3 regions of the Delftia sp. S65 genome follow, and region 2 is predicted to be linked to each of the others. Evidence: predicted binding sites of a transcription regulator. Region 2 holds the regulator's gene; each other region holds the start of a gene.
What was found. Region 2 encodes LexA, which represses DNA repair genes until DNA is damaged. Its sites were predicted from a motif close to ACTGTATNNNNATACAGT; they were not measured.
Positions count from the first base shown of each region.

Region 1: a site for LexA is predicted at 2,651-2,668, ahead of recA (recombinase RecA). Genes of this name have one in related genera too.
Region 3: a site for LexA is predicted at 3,003-3,020, ahead of IAE24_RS24200 (putative DNA modification/repair radical SAM protein). Genes of this name have one in related genera too.

Region 1 is NZ_JACVUR010000022.1:80,621-86,384, reverse strand. It holds gene IAE24_RS18010 (sensor histidine kinase) at 1-1,182, opposite strand, end outside; gene IAE24_RS18005 (response regulator) at 1,277-1,951, opposite strand; gene IAE24_RS18000 (MarR family winged helix-turn-helix transcriptional regulator) at 2,051-2,551, opposite strand; gene recA (recombinase RecA) at 2,699-3,802, shown strand; gene recX (recombination regulator RecX) at 4,005-4,481, shown strand; gene yddG (aromatic amino acid DMT transporter YddG) at 4,478-5,398, opposite strand; gene IAE24_RS17980 (hypothetical protein) at 5,421-5,764, opposite strand, start outside.
Region 2 is NZ_JACVUR010000018.1:76,139-81,902, reverse strand. It holds gene adk (adenylate kinase) at 176-832, shown strand; gene IAE24_RS16225 (asparaginase) at 925-1,914, opposite strand; gene lexA (transcriptional repressor LexA) at 2,013-2,687, shown strand; gene IAE24_RS16215 (hypothetical protein) at 2,850-3,272, shown strand; gene IAE24_RS16210 (sigma-70 family RNA polymerase sigma factor) at 3,527-4,003, shown strand; gene IAE24_RS16205 (FecR domain-containing protein) at 4,008-4,979, shown strand; gene IAE24_RS16200 (AAA family ATPase) at 5,027-5,584, opposite strand; gene crcB (fluoride efflux transporter CrcB) at 5,763-5,764, opposite strand, start outside.
Region 3 is NZ_JACVUR010000040.1:38,123-43,886, forward strand. It holds gene IAE24_RS24190 (DUF5691 domain-containing protein) at 1-1,102, opposite strand, end outside; gene IAE24_RS24195 (SWIM zinc finger family protein) at 1,099-2,544, opposite strand; gene IAE24_RS24200 (putative DNA modification/repair radical SAM protein) at 3,022-4,341, shown strand; gene IAE24_RS24205 (TIGR03915 family putative DNA repair protein) at 4,357-5,196, shown strand; gene purL (phosphoribosylformylglycinamidine synthase) at 5,274-5,764, opposite strand, start outside.

The DNA.
Region 1 (5,764 bases), on a different contig from region 2:
GGAAGGCGTGTAGTTGATGGCGTTGTCCACGAGGTTGCGCACCAGCTCCGTCAGCAGCGTGGCGTTGCCCTGCAGCCAGACGCCGGTGGCCGATGACTCGGCGCCGTCGTATCCCAGGTCCACATGCTTGTCCATGGCGCGCGGCAGGCAGTCGCGCACCACGTCGGTGACGATGCGCACCAGGTTGCAGGGCTGCATGGCCAGGCCGCGGCCCACGCCGGCGCTCTCGGCGCGCGCCAGCGCCAGCAACTGGTTCACCGTGTGCGTGGCACGGATGCTGGAGCGCGCGATCTGTGCCAGGGACTGCCGCAACTCCTCCGTGCTCACGCCCTCGCGCTGGGCCAGTTCGGCCTGCATGCGCAGCCCGGCCAGCGGTGTCTTGAGTTGGTGGGCCGCGTCGGCCAGAAAGCGCTTTTGCGTGGCCAGCGAATCACCGAGCCGACCCAGCAGGTCGTTGACCGAGTCCACCAGCGGCACGACTTCCAGCGGCACGTCCTTGTGGTTGATGGGCGAGAGGTCCTCGGGCCGGCGCGCGCGGATGCGCTCCTCCAGCCGGTGCAGCGGCTTGATGCCGCGCGCCAGCGCCAGCCACACCAGCAAGGCGGCCAGGGGCAGGATGACGAACTGGGGCAGCATCACGCCCTTGATGATTTCCGTGGCCAGCACGCTGCGCTTTTCGCGCGTCTCGGCCACCTGGACCAGGGCCTGGGGCTCGTCGGGCAGGGGCATGCGCACCCAGACATGGGCCACGCGCAGGTCAATGCCGCGAAACTCCGCATCGCGCAGTTGCACGGCCCCGCCGGTCGGTGCACCGCCGGGCGATAGATCGCCGGATGGCGGATCGTCGGACTCAGGCGGCAGCGGCAGATCGCGCTCGCCGGCCAGGTACTCGCCCTTGACGCCCAGCACCTGGAAATACACGGTGTCCGACTCGTCGGCGCGCAGGATCTCGCTGGCCGATTGCGGCAGGTTGAACAGCACCTTGCCCTGCTGCACCATCACCAGCTGCGCCAGCGCCTGGGCGTTGTACTCCAGCGCGCGATCGAACGGCTTGTTGGCCAGGCCCTGGGCCACCAGCCAGGTCAGCGCCAGGCTCACGGGCCACAGCAGCAGCAGCGGCGTGAGCATCCAGTCAAGGATCTCGCCGAACAGTGAGCGCTGTTCACGCTGGAAGATTTTCATCGGCGGGCAGCCCTCACGACGGGTTCACGGCCCCGTGGCATCCGCCACTATGCGCAGGCAAGCCAACCCGGGCCTGACAGCCAGGGCAGCGGCCTCAGGAAGCGATCTTCTCAAGGCAGTAGCCCAGGCCGCGCACGGTGGCGATGCGGATGGGGCCGCGCTCTATCTTCTTGCGCAGGCGGTGGATATAGACCTCGATGGCATTGTTGCTGACCTCGTCGCCCCATTCGCACAGGCGCTCGACCAACTGGTCCTTGCTGACCAGCCGGCCCGCACGCTGCAGCAGCACTTCCAGCAGGCCCAGCTCGCGCGCCGACAGCTCGACCATCTTGCCGTCGATGGTGGCCACGCGGCCGGCCTGGTCGTAGACCAGGGGACCATGCTTGATGGTGCTGCTGGCGCCACCCATGCCGCGCCGCGTGAGCGCGCGCACACGCGCCTCCAGCTCGGACAGCGCAAACGGCTTGGCCATGTAGTCGTCGGCGCCGTAGTCCAGCCCCTGCACGCGCTCTTCCACGCTGTCGGCCGCCGTGAGGATCAGCACCGGCAGCGCATCGCCCCGGCCGCGCAGCTTCTTGAGCACTTCGAGCCCGTGCATCTTGGGCAGACCCAGGTCCAGGATGAGCAGGTCGAATTCGCTGCTGGTCATCAGCGCGGTATCGGCCTCGCTGCCGTTGGCCACATGGCTGACCACGGCGCCCGAGCCGCGCAGGCTGCGCAGCAGACCATCGGCCAGGACCTGGTCGTCTTCGGCAATCAGAATGCGCATGGGGTTGTCTCCTGAAATACAGACGCGCTCTGGATGTTGGAAATGCGCGTCTTTGATTCCTAGGATTCTAGGATGGGCCCCGCCCCACGGGCAGGGACCTTACCCGAGTGAGCCGCCGCCCGCATAGGCCTCCAGCCCCAGCGCCACCACGGTGGCGATGTCGTCGCCGACTTCCTCGCGGAACTCGGCCTCGGCCTGGGACACGGCGTCATGGAAGGCCTGCAGCCATGCCAGGCCCGCAGGCGTGAAGCGGATGCGGCGTGCGCGCGCATCGCGCTCGTCGCTTTCGCGCGTGACCAGGCCCCAGGCCTCGCACTGGGCCACCAGGTCGCCCATGGACTGCTTGGTCATGCCAGCGCGCTCGGCCAGGTCGGTGAGCCTGTCGCCAGCCAGCGACAGATGCCGCGTGATGTGGATGTGGGCCGCTCCCACCTTGTCGCGCGCCGCAAGATTGGACAGCGCCAGCGGCACCTCCACATCGCGCGCCATGAGCTGCAGCACACGCGCGTCGAACCGCCGCATGGCATGGCCGAGCAGGCGGCCCAGGTGGGTCTGGCGCCAGGCGTCGGCGGGCGGCGTGACGGGGGAAAACTCACTCATGGATGCATTGTGGAGGCAAATCCAACAAGTCAGGAAAACTGACTAAAAACACCAACAAAACAAACCAACAAGCCCATAAACTACTGTTCAAGCATCCAGCCTGAATGCAAATACAGAGCTGAAACCCCAGCCAACCCAGGAGTCCGCATGAACACCGCCGTCACCACCGCCAACAGTGAAAAAGCCAAGGCCCTGCAGGCCGCACTCGCCCAGATCGAAAAGCAGTTCGGCAAGGGCACGATCATGCGCCTGGGTGAAGGCGAAGCCATCCAGGACATCCAGGTCGTCTCCACCGGCTCGCTGGGCCTGGACATCGCCCTGGGCGTGGGCGGCCTGCCCCGTGGCCGCGTGATCGAGATCTACGGCCCTGAATCCTCGGGCAAGACCACGCTGACGCTGCAGGTCATCGCCGAAATGCAAAAGCAGGGCGGCACCTGCGCCTTCATCGACGCCGAGCACGCACTGGACACCAGCTACGCCCAGAAGCTGGGCGTGAACCTCAACGAAGTGCTGATCAGCCAGCCCGATACCGGCGAGCAGGCCCTGGAAATCGTGGACAGCCTGGTGCGCTCGGGCGCCGTGGACATGATCGTCGTGGACTCGGTGGCCGCCCTCACACCCCGGGCCGAAATCGAAGGCGAGATGGGCGACCAGCTGCCCGGCCTGCAGGCCCGCCTGATGAGCCAGGCGCTGCGCAAGCTGACAGCCACCATCAAGAAGACCAACTGCATGGTCATCTTCATCAACCAGATCCGCATGAAGATCGGCGTGATGTTCGGCAGCCCCGAAACCACCACGGGCGGCAATGCGTTGAAGTTCTACGCCTCGGTCCGCCTGGACATCCGCCGCACCGGCACCATCAAGAAGGGCGACGAGGCCATCGGCAACGAGACCAAGGTCAAGGTCGTCAAGAACAAGGTCTCGCCTCCGTTCAAGACCGCCGAGTTCGACATCCTCTTCGGCGAAGGCATCTCGCGCGAAGGTGAAATCCTGGACATGGGCGTCAACGCCAAGATCCTCGACAAGTCGGGCGCCTGGTATGCCTACAACGGCGAGAAGATCGGCCAGGGCCGCGACAACGCCCGCGAATTCCTGCGCGAGAACAGCGGCCTGGCCGTGGAAATCGAGAACAAGGTGCGCGACAGCCTGGGCATCGCCCTGCTGCCCACGGCCGGTGGCGATGCCCCCGAAGCCAAGGCCGCCAAGGCGGGCAAGGCCAAGGCCGACAAGGACGGCGTGATCGAAGCCTGAGCGGCCTGACCCCTCACTGCAGGCGCCGCCGCGCCTGCACACACTGTGTTTGCCATCTTGGCGCAGGCTCACGTCTGCGCCTTTTTTATCGCCGGGACGCCCCAAGGCAAAAAAGCGGCCCCCTTGGGGGGCAGCGGACCTTGCGCAGCAAGGGGAGCGTGGGGGCCTTTTTTACTCGGGACGATTCAGGAGACATTGCCGCATGGGATTCGCCAAGCTGTCGCTCAAGGGCCGGGCGCTCAAGCTGCTGGGCCAGCGCGAACATTCACGGCTGGAGCTGGAACGCAAGCTCGCCCCCCATGTGGAGGAAGGCGAAGACCTGGGCGCCATGCTCGACGCGCTGGAGCAGCGCGGCTTCATCAGTGCCCAGCGCGTGGCCGAGTCCGTGCTGCACCGCAAGGCCGCGCGCTTTGGCACGGCACGCGTGGTGCAGGAGTTGCGCAACAAGGGACTGGACGACGGCCTGGTGCGCGCCGCCGCAGAGCAACTGCGCGCCACCGAACTGCAGCGCGCCCTTGCCGTATGGCGCCAGCGCTTCGGCGCACTACCGACCACACCGCAGGAACGACTCAAGCAGATGCGCTTTCTGGCCGCGCGCGGTTTTGGTGGAGAAATTGCGAGCAAGGTGCTGCGGGGCCGCAGCGAAGACTGGGATGCAGGAGCAGAGGACGAAGGCTAGTCTGCGCGCCGGGTCGCACCCCAGCACACCAGCGACCCCACGGTCACCAGCACCACGCCCTGCCAGAAGCCCCAGCCCGGCTGCACCTGCAGCCAGGCACTGGCCAGCAAGGCAGAGAATACGGGCGTGAAGTACGACGCTGCAGCCATCACGGCCAGATGCCCGTGCTGTATGCCGTGCTCCCAGCAGCTGTAGCCCAGGGCGGTGAGCCCGCCCACGGCCAGCAATTGCAGCACCACGGTGCCTGACCATTGCATGCCGCCTTCACCGCCCAGCCACAGCCATTTGATCCACAGCGCCAGCGCGGTCCATATCAGGAAAAGGCCCACGGCATTGTGGCCACCGCCCCAGCGCCGCGCAGCCAGCGAATAGCAGGGCCACAGCAGGGCCGCGCCAAAAGCGAGTCCATACGCCAGCGGGTTGGACAGCATGTGGTCCGCCATGCCCCGCAGTTGCAGCGAGTCGCCGCCCAGCACGCGCGTCAGCCCCCACAGGCACAGCAGCACGCCGGGCCACAGCCACCAGCGCGCATGCTGCTGGCGCAGCAGCACGGCCAAAACGATGGTCAGGCTGGGCCACAGGTAATTGATCAGCCCCAGCTCCAGTGCCTGGGCGCGGTCCTGCGCCAGGCCAATCGCCAGCGACAGGCAGATCTCGTAGACCGCAAACAGCAGGCCGCAGCCCCAGAAGTAGGCCGGATGCATGGCCCGCCACTGCGAGGGCCTGGGCAAGCCGCGCACGGCGGCCACGCACAGTGCGCTGACCGTGTAGAGCATGGCGGCGCCGCCCACGGCGCCCAGCGGCTCGGCCACCGAGCGCATCAGGCCCACGGTGCAGCTCCAGCACACCACGGCCAGCAGTCCGATGGCGGTGGCCCGGCCGGCGGCCACGGGGGAGTTGTTCTGCAGGGAAGACACGTCGATGGCTGCGCGCGGCAGCTCAGTGCGGCTGCAGCAGCTGGCGCAGCGAGTGGTACAGCGCATCCGAGCCATGCGCGGTGTTGTCCGCATCGAACGAGAACTCGTTGCTGGACTGCGTGCCCGTCGCATCCTCGGGCCGGGCTTCCATGAAGAAGGACAGGAAGCGCGCACCCTGGCGGCGGTGCATGGTCAGCACTTTCTCCAGCCGCTGCGGCGACAGGGCCACCAGCGGATGGAACTCCGTCACGCCATAGGCTGTGTGGCCATAGCGGCGCAGCATCTGGCCGACCAGCGGGCCGTAGGTATCTTCGCCGTACAGGCTGACACCCAGGGACAGCCCCGGCATGCGCTGCAGGCTGCGCT
Region 2 (5,764 bases):
ACAGCAAAACGCAGTTTTTGGAGATTGCACAGGCGACAGTTTTGCCCTCTGCGTGTAAGCCAGTGTTAGCCCTGTGCGTGCTATCCTTGCCCGCGACAAAAATATGACGCATGGACTGTCCGCCCCGGTGGGCCGATCCGGCAGACAAGAATTTCTACTCTCCTCAAGGACTTCCATGAAACTGATTTTGTTGGGCGCACCCGGCGCCGGCAAAGGCACGCAAGCCGCTTTCATCTGCCAGAAGTACGGCATCCCCCAGATTTCCACCGGTGACATGCTGCGTGCCGCCGTCAAGGCCGGAACGCCCCTGGGCCAGCAGGCCAAGGCCGTGATGGACGCCGGCCAACTGGTCAGCGACGACCTGATCATCAATCTGGTCAAGGAACGCATCGCCCAGGCCGATTGCGCCAACGGCTTCCTGTTTGATGGATTTCCCCGCACCATTCCCCAGGCAGACGCCATGAAGGCCGCTGGCGTGAAGCTGGACTACGTGCTGGAGATCGACGTGCCCTTCGACGCCATCATCGAGCGCATGAGCGGCCGCCGCTCCCACCCCGCCTCGGGCCGCACCTACCACGTCAAGTTCAATCCGCCCAAGGTCGAAGGCCAGGACGACGTGACCGGCGAGCCGCTGGTGCAGCGCGAAGACGACAAGGAAGAAACCGTCAAGAAGCGCCTGGACGTCTACAGCAGCCAGACCCGCCCCCTGGTGGACTACTACCGCGCATGGGCCGAAAAGGAAGCTGCAGCGGCGCCCAAGTACCGAGCCATCAGCGGCCTGGGCTCGGTCGAGGACATCACCCAACGCGCACTGGCTGCACTGGCTGAGTGATGCAGGCCATGTGCCGCAACGAAAAAAGCACCCGCCGGGTGCTTTTTTGTTGACCGCCAGCAATTGAAGAAATGCCGGCGTCGCCGCCCGGCTCAATCGCGCGGCTGTGCTGCCAGCGCCAGCATCATCGCAATCCGGGCCTTTGCCACAGGCAGCTGCGCCAGATCGGCCTCTGCCGGGTTGGTCCCAAGGCCGGAGGCCACGGGCAGGCCTTCGGCACAGCGCGTGCCCCGCCAGATCCAGACACCCTTGTCGCGGGCACGCTGCAAGGCCGCTTCCATGCCTTCGTGAACCGTCGCATTGCCCGTGCCAGCCACGACGATGCCACGCACGCCTGCCGCCACCAGCGCATCCACACCGCTGGCACGCGCCAAGGCGCCGCTGAACACCACCTCGACCCAGGGCAGCTCATCCAGCGCCAGCAGATCAGATGACATGGTCGCAGGCACCATGGCCCCCGTGGACGGCGCGGCGGGGGAGGACGGCGCATCGGGCACCAGCCAGCGCACACGCCCTTCCTCCACCAACGCCTGCGGCCCGCCTTCCACGGAGCGCATTGCCTGCAGCCGGTAGGGATGGACCTTCTGCACCTGGGCTGCCGCATGCACCTCGCCGCCTGCCACCACCCATACGCCGCTGCGCCCACCGCTGGCAGCCACGGTCACGGCATCGCGAAGATTCTGCGGTCCGTCTGCCAACAGGGCCGTGGCCGGGCGCATGGCGCAGGTCAACACAATGGGCTTGGTGGCCGGCAGCAGGCTGTGCAGCAGCCAGGCCGTCTCTTCCAGCGTGTCCGTTCCATGCGTGATCACCACGGCACGTGTGTCCGCATCCTCCAGTGCCTGCATGCAGGCGCGCAGCAACGCGCGCCACACGGGCCAGTCCATATCCTTGCTGTCCACCTGCGCGATCTGCTGCGTCTGCACGGGTCCCAGCGCCTGCTGCTCCAGGTCCGGCACGGCCTCCAGCAGCGACTGCACCGTGATCTGCCCGGCCTTGTACCCCACGCCCTGCGACTGCGAATCCGCCCGGCCGGCGATGGTCCCGCCCGTGCCCAGAATCACCAACTTTGACTGCCCCACTTGCACCTCTTGGAAAACTGGTTAAAAATACAGATACTGTATAAATCATCAGATGGCCTCCCAGCCTGCCATCTGCCCTCAAGGACCGGACGCACGCCATGCTCGACCATCCCAAGCTCACCGCCCGCCAGCAACAGATCCTGGACCTGATCCAGGCCGCCATCTCCCGCACGGGCGCGCCTCCCACCCGCGCGGAAATCGCCAACACGCTGGGCTTCAAGTCCGCCAACGCTGCCGAGGAACACCTGCAGGCCCTGGCCCGCAAAGGTGTGATCGAACTGGTCAGCGGCACCTCGCGCGGCATTCGCCTGCGTACCGACACCGTGCGCAACATCAATGCCGCGCGCGGCACCAGCTTCGGACTGCCGCTGTCGGCCCTGGCACCGCTGATGCTGCCCCTGGTGGGCCGCGTTGCGGCCGGCTCGCCCATTCTCGCGCAGGAACACATCGACCAAACCTATTCCGTCGAGCCCAGCCTGTTCCAGACGCGCCCCGACTATCTGCTGCGCGTGCGCGGCATGTCCATGCGCGACGCGGGCATCATGGACGGTGACCTGCTGGCCGTGCAGTCCGCACACGAAGCCCGCAACGGCCAGATCGTCGTGGCGCGCCTGGGTGATGAAGTCACCGTCAAGCGCCTGCGCCGCACCACGCAGGGCGTGGAACTTCTGCCGGAAAACCCCGATTACCCGGTGATTCGCGTCGCCCCTGAAGAGGCCTTTGCCATTGAAGGCCTGGCCGTGGGGCTGATCCGCAACAGCATGTCCATGTAAGCCGGACTGGCGGCCCTTCTCAGGCCGCCTCACCCCATTTCACGCACCGCCCAGGTGGTAGGCGCGAAGCCTTGGAGCTTCGCCCTGGGCGGAGCTTTGCCCGCAAACCGCAATCCTGCCTGTGTCCATGCCTCTTTGAAACACGCCAACAGGAGTCGTCACATGGGATTCGCTCTGCCAACACTGTCTTCTTTTTCCTTCCTGCGCCTGGCACATGGCATCCGCCTGACTGCGACCGCCATGGAGTCGGCCATGCCTCTTGCACAAGCCCCTGCGTGCCAGCCATTACCTGCCGCAGCACCCGAGCCCGCCAACGTGATCTCTTTCAGCAAGGCACGCCGGCGCAGCCAGCAGCGCCGCGGCAAGGCCGCACGCGCTGCAGACCATGGAGATGCCCAGCTGATCCTGCCCTTGCTGCCGACGCAGCCCGCCCTGCAATCCGCACCTGAGCAGCCTTCAGGTCTGCGCATCATCCAGCGGTCGCCGCAGGAGCAGCCGGAATGCCTGTTCATCTCCGGGCGCATGGCGGATGTCTGCGCTGCGCTGGAGCGCATGGAAGCGCATGGCGGACCGGCAGCCAACTGAGGCCCGATGCAAGGTGTGCGACACACCTTGCACGACACAAACCTGGGCGGCGCGGACCGCGTGCCGCACGAGGAATCGGCCTGCGCAAAGCTGGTGCAGGCTGGCGGCCGCCACTGTCCTGTAGCGCACATGCAACAAGTGGACGCCCTCTTTGCGGGAGGGGCGCCGGCCTGAAAGATAATTGATAAGCATTCTTATTATCTTTTGCAGCAGCGATTGCCACTGCGCCCGCCTCCTCCGCCCCAGCCTTCTCCGTGCACAGCCTCTACCAGAACCACCATCCCTGGCTGGAAAGCCTGCTGCGCAAACGCCTGGGCAACCGTGACGATGCCGCCGACCTGGCCCAGGACACCTTTGTGCGCCTGCTGCGCTCGCCCCTGCCGCAGCAGGACATCCGCGAACCCAGGCGCTACCTGGCCACCATCGCCCGGGGCCTGGTCGCCGACCTGTTTCGCCGCCGCACGCTGGAGCAGTCCTATCTGGACTATCTGGCCCAGTTGCCGCAATCGCTGGCGCCTTCGCCCGAAGAGCAGGCCATCGTCCAGCAGACACTGCTGGATGTGGACCGCATGCTCCAGGGCCTTCCTCCCAAGGTTCGCGAAGCCTTCGTGCTGGCCCAGTTCGAGGAACTGAGCTACCCAGAGATCGCCCAGCGCCTGGGTGTATCGCTGCGCACCGTCAGCAACTACCTGACCCGGGCGATGGAGCATTGCTGCCTGGTCCTGGCATAGCCACATGGGCGAGAGACATCTGGAAGGCAACGACCGCCGCGCCTTGCATGAGGCCGCCGCCTGGCACGTGAAACTGCGCGGCGCCTCTGCCACAGCAGGCCTGCAACAGGACTGGCAAAAATGGCATGAGGCCGATCCCGCCCACCAGCGCGCCTGGCTGCGCGTGCAATCCGTCACCGCGCAGCTGTCGCATCTGCCCGCCCCCCTGGCGCGCCAGGCGCTGGGCCGTCGCGCCTCGCCCACCCGCCGCTCCGTGATGCGCGGCGTGGCTCTGGGCCTGGGCAGCGGCGCCACGGCCTGGATGGCCTGGAAAGGCGCACCACTGGAAAGCTGGCAGGCCGGCCAGCGTACAGCCACGGGCGAGCGCCGGGATCTGACGCTACCCGACGGCTCCCTGGTGGCCCTGGATACGGCAACCGCCTTGGACACCGTTTTTGACGACCGCCAGCGCCTGCTGCGCCTGCACCGTGGCCGCATCCTCGTCGCCACCGAGCCCGACGCGCTGGGCCGCCCCTTCAGCGTGCAGACCCCGCAAGGCCACGTACTGGCCCTGGGCACGCGCTTCACGGTCCATCTTGCGGACGATGGCCTGTGCCATGTCACCGTGCAGGAAAAGGCCGTGCGCCTGCAGCCTCTGGCCAGCGATGCTCCCTCCGCGCAATTGCAGGCCGGACAGCAGGCAGCCTTCTCGTCCAGCGCCACCCAGCCGCCCACGTCCGCAGACCCCTTTGCAGCCAGCTGGCATGAAGGCGGCCTGGTCGCGCTGGACATGCCGTTGGGCCAGCTGATTGACGCCCTTGCCCGCTACCGGCCCGGCTACCTAGGCTGCTCGGCCGAGGTCGCCGGGATGCTTGTCTCGGGCGCCTTTCCCGTGGATGACACGGATCGCGCACTGGCCGCGCTCGTCAGCCGCTTTCCTCTGCAACTGCGCAGCCGCACCCGCTATTGGGTGGAGGTGCAAGCGCGATCAAGCTGAGATGATGGGATGAGGCCGTGGCGAAGTCTCTTGTCCAGGCCGGCACTTCAGACCGGCGCATACGGGTGATGCACCACGTCGAAGCCCTCCTCGTCGGAGGGCGCGACAAAGTAGCTCGTGATCAGGTCGAATTGCTCATCGCTGGCCTGAAACGGATGCTCGCCTGCCGCATTGCGCACACGCAAGCGCTGCTTGCAGACCTCGTCAGGCACATCCAGAAAATGCAGGCGGTGCGAGGCGTCCACTTTCTCGAACACGCTGCGCGCCCACCCCCTCCCCTCCAGGGTATTGGCCGGAAAATCCAGCACCACCGACACGCCAGCGTCCAGCAGCGCCTGTACATGCGCCCCCATCAACCCCTTGAGCCGCGTGCTGCAACGCACGTAATCGGCCACCGACTGCATCTCCCCGGGGTACAGGCCGGCCAGCCAGGAATCCTCGCTGACCAACACCGTTCCGGGCCCGGCCGCCAATTGCCGCGCCAGCGTTGACTTGCCCGAGCCGATCTTGCCGCAAACCATGTGCAGCGTGGCAAGCCGCGCGTTGGCGGCAGGGGCATCGGCATATTCTGCGCAACGGGGCTGGGACTGTTCGGAAACCTGCATATCCATCTCCTGAAAGGCTTGAGAAAACCCCGGAGACGGAATGAAAAAACCCGCCTCCTCTGGGCGGGTTGCATGGCGCTGAAGGCCGCTGGCTAACCCACCATCCAATGGATGGTGCGAATAATCTGCGTTGCGTTCAGGCGGGCCATGGCGCACAGCATAGCGCAATCGCGGTGTCTC
Region 3 (5,764 bases), on a different contig from region 2:
GCGAGGACTTCCAGTCGCTGCGCCGGCTCCACTCCATCACTTCCAGTGGCGTCAGGCCCAGGGCGCGGGTCCAGAAGGACACGGGCGTGAGCTGCACCATCTGCTCCAGCAGCCAGGCCTTCTTGCCGCCACGGTGGTAGGCGTCGGGCTTGAGCGTGATGCCGTCGCGCTCCCATTCCTTGAGGCCTTCTTCGGGAGGCTCCACGATCCACTGGCCCTTGTCGTCCTGCTGCAGCATGGACTGCATCCAGCCCATGACGCGCTGGCTGTGCGCGCTGTCCGGCAGGCACGAGAGCATTTGCGCGGCGTTCTCGCGGATCTCCTTGCTGCGGTCGGACAGCAGTTTTTCGAGCAGCGGCTCATCGTCCATGCCCAGCCCCACGGCCAGGGCCTGGACCAGGGGCAGGCGCTCCTTGGCGCCCAGCTCCTTCAGGCTGCCTTCCAGTCGCGTGCGGGCCTTGGCGGCATCGGTTGCGCGCTCGCTGCGCAGCAGGGCCACGCGCTGCTCCACCGAGCCCTCCTGCCAGACCAGTTCGGGGTCGGCGGTTTCCTCCACGCCGCTGGCATAGCCCCATTGCGGGTTGAGCGTGCCCAGCCAGCGCCCGCGCTCGCCCAGCACGGGGGCCAGCCACTGGCGCAGCTCCACGGACTGGCGGCCCTGCTCCAGCGCAGGCACCAGCAGGTCATGGGGCAGGCGCTGGCCGGCCTGGTCCAGGGTGCGCAGCATGGAGGCCTGCAGCTCGAACGGGCCGTCCTTGAGCACGTCGCCCATCAGGGTGTGCAGGCGCGCATCGGCAGGCGCGGTGCGCGACTCCGCAGGCGCTGCGGCCGGCACGGCCAGCGGTGCCGTCAGGCGCACCTGCGCGCCAGGCTGCCAGCCGGCCCGCTCGAACACGGCCGCCACGGCGCTGGCCCGCAGCAGTTGCTGGGCAGGCGAGTCACCGGCCACGTCAGTGCGGGGCAGCAGCGCGGCCTGCACGGCCTGCTGCGACCCGCTTGCGGACGGGTCCACGCCCGAAGCCAGCGCAGGCGGCACGGCCAGCCGGTCCGAGCCGACCATGGCCGATTGCTGCAGCGCAGCCCAAAGTTGTGCGTTGCTCATACCGGATCACCCTGGTTCTGCCAGATACATTGCTGGGCGGTTTCGCCCTCGCGGGCCTGCCAGGCACTCAGCAGCCGCCAGCGGCCCACGGCCGGGCCGGGCTCCCATTCGCCAAACAGCTGCATGGGCGCACCGCCGCTGAGCGCCAGCAGGCGCCAGGCCTCGGCATCGTCAATCGCCACGGGAACGGGCTGCACTGGCGCCGCCGTGCCAGGGGCGACCGGCGATGCATCCGGCGCCTGGGGCCAGGCCGCGAACCACTGGCCCTGGGCGGGCACCAGCCGCAGCCGGTCCTGGCACAGCGGCTGCGTGGCCTGCAGCGGGTTGGCGGCAATGCGCTGGCCCAGCAGTTGCAGGACGTCGCCCACTGCCGATGTGGCCAGCGGGCTGGCGCCATCGGCAGGCAGCGCAGGCCCGTTGCCATTGGCCGCAATGGCGCGCAGCGGCGCATGGCCCGGATAGAAATTCAGCGCGCAGCCGTAGCGATGGCCCGGCACCCAGGCCGATTCAAAGCCGCGCCCGCCCTGCGCATAGTCCAGCACCAGGGCCATGCGCCCGGTGCGCTGGCCCTGCAGCCAGACGCGCCGCTCCATGAGCCGGCCTTCGCGCTCGATCATGCGCAGGCCGGCCACCAGCCATTCGTCCTCGACCAGCTGGCCCCTGGCCTGCACCTCGGCCTTGTCCATGGGCCAGCCCAGCGCGGCCATCACGTCGGCCTTGACCTCGGGGCTGAGCGATTCGCGGCGGCGAACCGCGTCGATGATCAACTGCCAGTGGCCCAGCTGCACCAGCATGTCGCGCGGCCAGTCGCGGTGGCTGTCCACCAGATCCCTGCAATCCTTGATGCGCGCCGCCATGCCGGTGGCCTGCGCATCGACCATGCGCGCGGCCATGTTGTTCCAGCGCTGGCGCATCTGCGTGTCGCTGGCCTGGTTGGCCAGGCCCGCACGCACCATGTCCTGCATCCACAGCGACAGCTCCTGCAGGCCGGCTTCGACCTTGTCCCAGCGCTTGTCCTCGCGCCTGGCCTGCTGTTTGGCCGCGACCTCGGGATCGGGTGGCGGCTCGGCCGCTGCGGCGGCAGCCTTGGCCTCTTTCTTCTCGGCCTTTTCCTGGCGGCTGTCCAGCCAGGTCTGCACCCAGGCGGGCGGATCAACGCCTTCGGGGACTTGCCCGCCGGCACGCATCAGCATCAGCGCAAGCCCGTGCTTGCAGGGGAATTTGCGGCTGGGGCAAGAGCATTTGAAGGAAGGCCCCGACAGGTCCACCTGGGTCTGGTAGGGCTTGCTGCCACTGCCCTGGCATTCACCCCAGACCGCCACATCATTGGCGCCCATGGCGGGCCATTTGGCGGGCGATTGAAGGCCCTTGGCGGCCTTGCTGGATGAGGCGTCCGGCGACAGCGCCAGCACTTCGCTCTCTGTTCCTAATACACGCGACACCGAAGCTCCCTCTCCAAGTGTTTGTCATCGCCGGGCGCATTGAATGAAACGGCACTGCCCGGCAAACCCGAAAGCCTATCAGCAATAGTTATCGGCAATTTGAAACAATTCACAACAACACCCAACCTCTCTCCCATGAATGGGGAACCCCATGGCGCGCAGTCAGCGGCGCTATATCAGCGTGTGCATTGATGGCACCAAGCCATGCCAGCCTTCACGCATTGCGAAAGACGCAGAAAACACGCATTCACCATTTCCTGCGATGCACATCGCCACCCATTGAAAGCAAGCACTCATTCCGCACTGAAAACGGTTTCATTCCATTGCACTGGCATCCATTGCAATCCGCTGGCCATTGCGATATCCCGACGGTGCGCTCGACCCGCAGCCAGGCAAGGCCGGACCAGACCCTGGCTGGGGGATGGGCTCTCAGGAAACCGGACGTGCCAGGCAAATATACTGTATATTTATACAGCCATGGAGCTGCAACGCAAACTTTTCATCCTCGCCGACGCCGCCAAGTACGACGCCAGCTGCGCCTCCAGCGGATCGCAGGGGCGCGACTCGCTGGACGGCAAGGGCATGGGCTCGGTCACCGGCATGGGCATCTGCCACAGCTATGCGCCCGACGGGCGCTGCATCTCGCTGCTCAAGATCCTGCTGACCAATGTCTGCATCTTCGACTGCCGCTACTGCATCAACCGCAAGAGCTCCAACGTGCAGCGCGCCCGCTTCACGGTGGCCGAGGTGGTGCAGCTGACGCTGGACTTCTACCGGCGCAACTGCATCGAGGGGCTGTTCCTGTCCAGCGGCATCATCCGTTCCAGCGACTACACCATGGAGCAACTGGTGGAAGTGGCGCGCCGCCTGCGCGAGGAGCATGACTTTCGCGGCTACATCCACCTCAAGACCATCCCGGATGCCGCGCCCGAATTGCTGGCCCAGGCAGGCCGCCATGCCGACCGCCTGAGCATCAATGTGGAACTGCCCACGGCCAGCGGCCTGGCGCAGTTCGCGCCTGAAAAGGATGGGCAGCGCATACGCCAGGCCATGCAGGGCGTGGACCGGCATGTGCAGGCCTGGCGCGCGGCCACGCGCGAGCAGCGCCAGGCGCAGTCCCTGCCCGGCGCGCCCGCGCAGCGCGCCGCCGTGCCGCGCTTTGCGCCGGGCGGGCAGAGCACGCAGATGATCGTGGGCGCCGACCGCGCAACCGATGCCGACATCCTCGAATCCAGCCACACGCTGTATGCGGGCTACGGCCTGCGCCGCGTGTACTACTCGGCCTTCAGCCCCATTCCCGATGCCTCGCGCGATCTACCGCCGCAGGCGCCGCCCCTCATGCGCGAGCACCGGCTCTACCAGGCCGACTGGCTGATGCGCTTTTACGGCTACGGGGCGGGCGAGATCGCGGCGGCCAGCCGCCACGGCATGCTGGACCTGGAGATCGACCCCAAGCTGGCCTGGGCACTGGCCAACCGACAGCAGTTCCCCGTGGACCTCAACCGTGCGCCGCGCAGCCTGCTGCTGCGTGTGCCGGGCCTGGGCACGCAGACGGTGGACCGCCTGCTGGCGGCGCGCCGCGTGCGCAGGCTGCGGCTGGACGACCTGCTGCGGCTGCGCGCCCCCGTGCAAAAGGCCCTGCCCTTCGTGCTGATCGACGGCCACCGCCCCCTGCTGGGCGAGACCGACTCGGCCGCGCTGCGCACGCGGCTGATCGCGCAGTCGCAGGCCAGCCAGGCCCAGGCGCGGCACAGCGGCATGCGCGTGCAAAGCGCACTGCAGGCCAGCCTGTTCTAGAACCTGGAGCACGCCATGCACGGACAGGCCCTCACCATCGAACTCGACAGCCCCGACGACTGGCCCGGCTTTCGCGCAGCCTGCAGGGCGCTGCTGGCCCATGGCGCCGACCCCGCCCTGGTGCGCTGGCGGTGGCCCGACACGCGGGGTGCGCAGCCACTCGGCGCGGGGGTGGACCTGTTTTCCAGCGCGCCGCAGCAGGCCATGCCCGCCTCGGCACTCGCCGGGCTGGCCGGCCCCGGCGAGGCAGGGCTGTCCCTGTCGGACACCCAGATGTCCGCGCTGCGCCATGCCTGCATGCACCGCGCGGCGGGCCGCTTCGAGCTATGCCACCGATGGCTGGCGCGCATGCAGGCCCGGCCCGAACTGCGGCTGGATGCGCTGGATGCGGACTGGCGCGCCATCGAGGCCCTGGCCCGCCCCGTCTCGCGCGAGATCCACAAGATGCACGCCTTTGTGCGCTTTCGGACCACGCAGCGACCGGACCAGCCCGAGCTGCACATTGCCTGGTTCGAGCCCGAGCACCACATCGTGCGCGCGGCAGCGCCCTTCTTCTGCAAGCGCTTTGCCAACATGCACTGGGCCATCCTCACGCCGCAATGCAGCGCGCACTGGGACGGCCATGCGCTGCGCCTGGCGCCCGGCGCGCGCCGCAGCGATGCCCCGCCAGCCGACGCGGGCGAGGCCCTGTGGCTGACCTACTACGCCAGCACCTTCAACCCGGCACGCCTGAAGGAGCAGGCCATGCTGCGCGAGATGCCACGCCGCTACTGGCACAACCTGCCCGAGACGGTGCTGATCTCCACCCTGGTCCAGCAGGCCCGCGCACGAACGGCGCAGATGCTGGCGCCGTAACGGCAGCCGCCAAAAAGAAACAGAAAAAGAAAAGGCCCCGAAGGGCCTTTGTCTGCTTTGCAGCGTCGCTCAGTGCATCAACCCAGCCACTTGCGGGCGTTGCGCCACACGCGCATCCAGGGGCTGAATTCCGACTTGTCGCCGTTGGTCCAGCTCATCTGCACGTTGCGGAACACGCGCTCGGGGTGGGGCATCATGGCCGTGAAGCGGCCGTCGGCCGTGGTCACTGCCGTCAGGCCGCCGGCCGATCCATTGGGATTGAACGGGTACTGCTCGGTGGCCTTGCCGTGGTTGTCCACATAGCGCATGGAGGCGATGGCCTTGTCCGCATTGCCGCGGAAGCGGAAGTTGGCAAAGCCTTCGCCGTGGGCCACGGCGATGGGCAGGCGGCTGCCGGCCATGCCCTGCAGGAACAGGCTGGGCGACTCCAGCACTTCCACCATGGACAGGCGCGCCTCGAAGCGGTTGCTCTGGTTCTGCGTGAAACGCGGCCAGTCCTGGGCACCGGGAATGATGTCAGCCAGCTCGGCAAACATCTGGCAGCCGTTGCACACGCCCAGGCCGAAGG